Regions from separate parts of the Pseudoalteromonas sp. AOP31-A2-14 genome, predicted to be linked through region 2. Evidence: predicted binding sites of a transcription regulator. Region 2 holds the regulator's gene; the other holds the start of a gene.
The links. Region 2 encodes NrdR, which represses ribonucleotide reductase genes. Its sites were predicted from a motif close to AAACACNANATNTNGTGTTT; they were not measured.
Positions count from the first base shown of each region.

Region 1 (2,210 bases), 880 kb from region 2:
TTACAGTGGTCGACATTTTGTAAGTAAATACGACCAGTACTTGCACGCTCTTGGGCAAACATTGAGAATAATTCAATCGCTTTAATGCGCTTTTTACGGATTGATTCGTCTTGTTCATATTTCACATACAGCTCATCAAACTTGGCTTGATCTTCAAAAAATGAATCATAAAGGCCAGGCACATCTGATGGACTAAATAAAGTGATGTAGTCGTCTTTAATTAAACGTGAATACATTAGCTTATTAAATTGTACGCCGTAATCCAGGTGACGGACACGGTTATCATCAACACCACGGTTATTTTTAAGTACGAGTAAGTTTTCTACTTCTAAATGCCAAAGCGGGTAGAAAAGTGTTGCAGCACCGCCGCGAACACCGCCTTGTGAACAGCTTTTTACAGCTGTTTGAAAGTGCTTATAAAAAGGAATACAGCCAGTATGGTACGCTTCGCCGTTACGTATAGGGCTACCAAGGGCACGAATTTGTCCTGCGTTAATACCGATCCCCGCGCGTTGAGATACATATTTAACAATCGCAGAAGAAGTCGCATTAATTGAGTCTAAGCTATCGCCACATTCAATTAGTACACACGAACTAAATTGACGCGTAGGTGTACGTACCCCAGCCATAATAGGGGTAGGTAGTGAAATTTTAAATAAAGATACGGCATCATAAAAACGCTTAATGTAATCAAGACGCGTTTCTTTTGGATAATCTGAGAATAAACTTGCCGCAACTAAAATATATAAAAATTGGGCGCTTTCATAGATTTTACCCGTAACACGGTTTTGAACTAAATATTTACCTTCAAGCTGTTTTACTGCTGCATAACTAAAATTTAAATCGCGGTCATGATCTAGGTAGTTATCAAGTTCATCAATTTCTTGTTCAGTGTAGTCGGCAAGTAAATGTGCGTCATAGCGCTTGTCTTCGACTAATTTTACAACGTGATCGTATAAACGGGGCGGCTCAAATTGGCCATATGCTTTTTTACGGAGATGGAATACAGCTAATCGTGCAGCTAAATATTGGTAATCAGGCGTATCTTTTGAGATCTGATCAGCGGCTGCTTTGATAATGGTTTCGTGAATATCATCAGTACGAATTCCGTCATAAAATTGAATATGTGACTTTAATTCAACTTGTGAGACAGACACATTATTTAGACCTTCTGCGGCCCAAGCGATGACGCGATGGATCTTATCCAGATCAAGTGACTCTTTACGGCCGTCACGTTTGCTTACAGATAGCTGTTGGTTCATAGTTTTGCCTGTATTCCTTGGGAAAATTATACTTTGAATAACAAAGTAATTTTATATAACTCTTTTTGCTCAGAACCCTAAATAATAGGGCGCTTGTTGAATAACATTTAGCCACAATATCTGGTGTTCTTTAATTTACAGATCACAAGATAGTGTGGTCGGCTCTGTTTTGCAAGGGATAGAAATTCCTCTTTTTGTGGATAACATTGGGATAAGGTATTTACGTTAGTGCTCACTAACCTTTGACCAATCACTGATGAAGAAATTTGTAAAAATCAACTAAAGATCTACAAATATACATACTTTTAAAAATAAATTTTGTCTGCTTTTTTTATCAACAAATAATGTTCAAAAACTATCTTTATCACTATATATAGTATCAACTCGTGTTTTAGGCACTATATATGGTTAAATCCGTCAATTGGTGTTTGCCAGTTAAAGTCGGCTTGCCAGCTTAAAGCCTCATCAATACTGGGTATGTAGCCCCAAAGCGCGGTTGCACTGTGCATGTTGGCAGCTTTAGCTGCAACAATGTCACGCTCAGCATCGCCAATATATAAGCAGCGTGTTGGATCAACATTCAATAATTCTGCGGTATGTAATAGTGGTAACGGTGAAGGCTTTGCTATATTAATAGTATCGCCACTAACTATAGCTTGCACGTTAGCTAGTTCTTTAAAGGTTTTGACTAACGGCTCAGTTAAAAAACCGGGCTTATTAGTCATGATCCCCCATTTTATTTGTTGCTGCTCAAGAGCAATTAAAAGTGGGGCAATACCTGAAAAACAGCGGCTATGCACTGCAATACTAGCAGCGTAATACTCAAGCAGTTGTTGCCTAAGCCCTTGCTGGTCCATCTCAGGCCACTGCGCCGCAAAGCCAAGTTCAAGTAAGGCATTTGCGCCATTAGAGGCCACAGGACGATACTGCTCAGCAGAGACTGGCGCT
Region 1 is NZ_JBQSXI010000001.1:1,697,850-1,700,059, reverse strand. It holds gene nrdA (class 1a ribonucleoside-diphosphate reductase subunit alpha) at 1-1,262, opposite strand, end outside; gene ACT3S9_RS07885 (HAD family hydrolase) at 1,661-2,210, opposite strand, start outside.
Region 1: nrdA (class 1a ribonucleoside-diphosphate reductase subunit alpha) is a predicted target of NrdR. The motif match lies at 1,372-1,391, and genes of this name have one in related genera.

Region 2 (2,210 bases):
TGCAAAAGCTGTGGCATTTAAAGAAGCTTTACAGCCTGAGTTTAAAGCTTATCAAACACAAGTTGTTAAAAATGCTCAAGCAATGGTTGCAGTTATGCAAGAACGCGGCTACAAAATCGTCTCTGATAAAACAGAAAACCACTTGTTCTTGCTTGACTTAATTGATAAAGACATTACGGGTAAAGACGCTGATGCAGCATTAGGTAATGCAAATATTACCGTGAACAAGAACTCAGTACCCAATGATCCACGTTCGCCATTTGTTACATCAGGCCTACGTATTGGTTCTCCTGCAATCACTCGTCGTGGTTTTAAAGAAGCTGAATCAAAAGAGCTTGCTGGCTGGATTTGTGACGTACTAGACAGCATCAACGATGAGTCAGTACAAGCACAAGTAAAAGAACAAGTTAAAGCAATCTGTAAAAAATTACCTGTTTACGCTTAATTAAGCAGTAAACAGTAATTTAGATCACAATAGCGTTGTTTTTTGCTATTATAAAGGCCGCTTAAAAGCGGCCTTTTTTGTCGTTAACGGAACTGATACCTATGCATTGCCCATTTTGCACCGCAAATGATACCAAAGTGATTGACTCGCGTTTAGTTGGCGGTGGTCACCAAGTAAGACGCCGTCGTGAATGTAATGAATGCCATGAGCGTTTTACTACCTTTGAAGGCGCTGAACTTGTGATGCCTCGGGTTGTAAAACAAGACGGCAGCCGCGAACCATTTAACGAAGATAAACTCCTCAATGGCCTAACGCGCGCCTTAGAAAAGCGTCCTGTCAGTACCGAGCAAGTAGATGAAGTAGTGAATATCATTAAGTCACAACTACGAGGCACTGGCGAGCGCGAAATTTCTAGTCATTTAGTAGGCGAGTGCATTATGGAAGCACTTAAAAAACTTGATAAGGTTGCCTATGTACGCTTTGCATCTGTGTATCGCTCGTTTGAAGATATTCGTGAGTTTGGTGAAGAAATTGCTCGTTTAGGAGAGTAGTGATGAGTGAGCAAACATTCACTGAGCAAGATACTAACTACATGGCACGCGCTATTGAGCTTGCAAAATTTGGCCGTTTTACTACTACGCCCAATCCAAACGTAGGCTGTGTATTGGTTAAAGATGATATTATTGTCGGCGAAGGTTTTCACCAAGTTGCAGGGCACGGCCACGCAGAAGTCAACGCATTAACAATGGCGGGCAGTAAGGCCAAAGGCGCCACTGCGTATGTAACGCTTGAGCCATGCAGTCATTATGGACGTACTCCGCCATGCGCCGAAGGATTAAAAGCCGCGGACGTTAAAAAGGTGATAGCAGCCATGGTTGACCCTAACCCGCAAGTTGCAGGTAAAGGTTTAGCTATTTTAGAAGATGCGGGAATCGAAGTTGCGTTTGGGTTGTTAGAACAACAAGCAAGGTTGTTAAATCGTGGTTTTTTAAAACGCATGGAACAGGGCCTACCATTTGTCACTTGTAAAATGGCAGCGAGCCTTGATGGCAAAACTGCCCTTAAAAATGGCCAAAGCAAATGGATAACAGGTGCTAAAGCTCGCCAAGATGTGCAGTTGCATCGCGCACAAAGCTGCGCAATTTTAAGTGGTGCAGACACTGTATTAGTTGATGATGCTAAGCTCAATGTTCGGGTAAATGAATTACCAAAAAAATTACCGACAGATTTACCCTTGCGCCAACCGGTTAGAGTTATTATTGATTCACAAAATCGCTTAACGCCAGATTTGGCCCTATTTAGCATTGCAAGCGAAGTGATAATCCTAACTACCCAGCTTGATAAATCAATCCAGTGGCCTCATTTTGTAAGCCATGTACTGGTGCCTGAAAAAAACAATAAAATTGATTTAATTACGGCATTAGTAATTTTAGCCAAACGCCAGTTTAATCATGTTTGGTTGGAAGCGGGAGCCACGCTTGCTGGTAAAATGGCTGAAGAAAACCTTATTGATGAATACATTGTTTATCTTGCACCTAAGTTTTTAGGAAGTGACGCTAAAAGCTTACTAAATTTTAATGAACTGACGAGTATGCAAGATGCGGTAAATTTAACAATGACTGATTGCACTGTGATTGGTGATGATATTCGTATCACTGCAAAGCGTGCTAAAATACCACAACTCCATCTTATAACTAAAGAGTAACCACTATGTTTACTGGGATTATTGAAGCCACGGGCGTCATTAGCGAATTACAAAAAAAGC
Region 2 is NZ_JBQSXI010000001.1:2,581,870-2,584,079, reverse strand. It holds gene glyA (serine hydroxymethyltransferase) at 1-445, shown strand, start outside; gene nrdR (transcriptional regulator NrdR) at 547-996, shown strand; gene ribD (bifunctional diaminohydroxyphosphoribosylaminopyrimidine deaminase/5-amino-6-(5-phosphoribosylamino)uracil reductase RibD) at 999-2,150, shown strand; gene ACT3S9_RS11965 (riboflavin synthase) at 2,156-2,210, shown strand, end outside.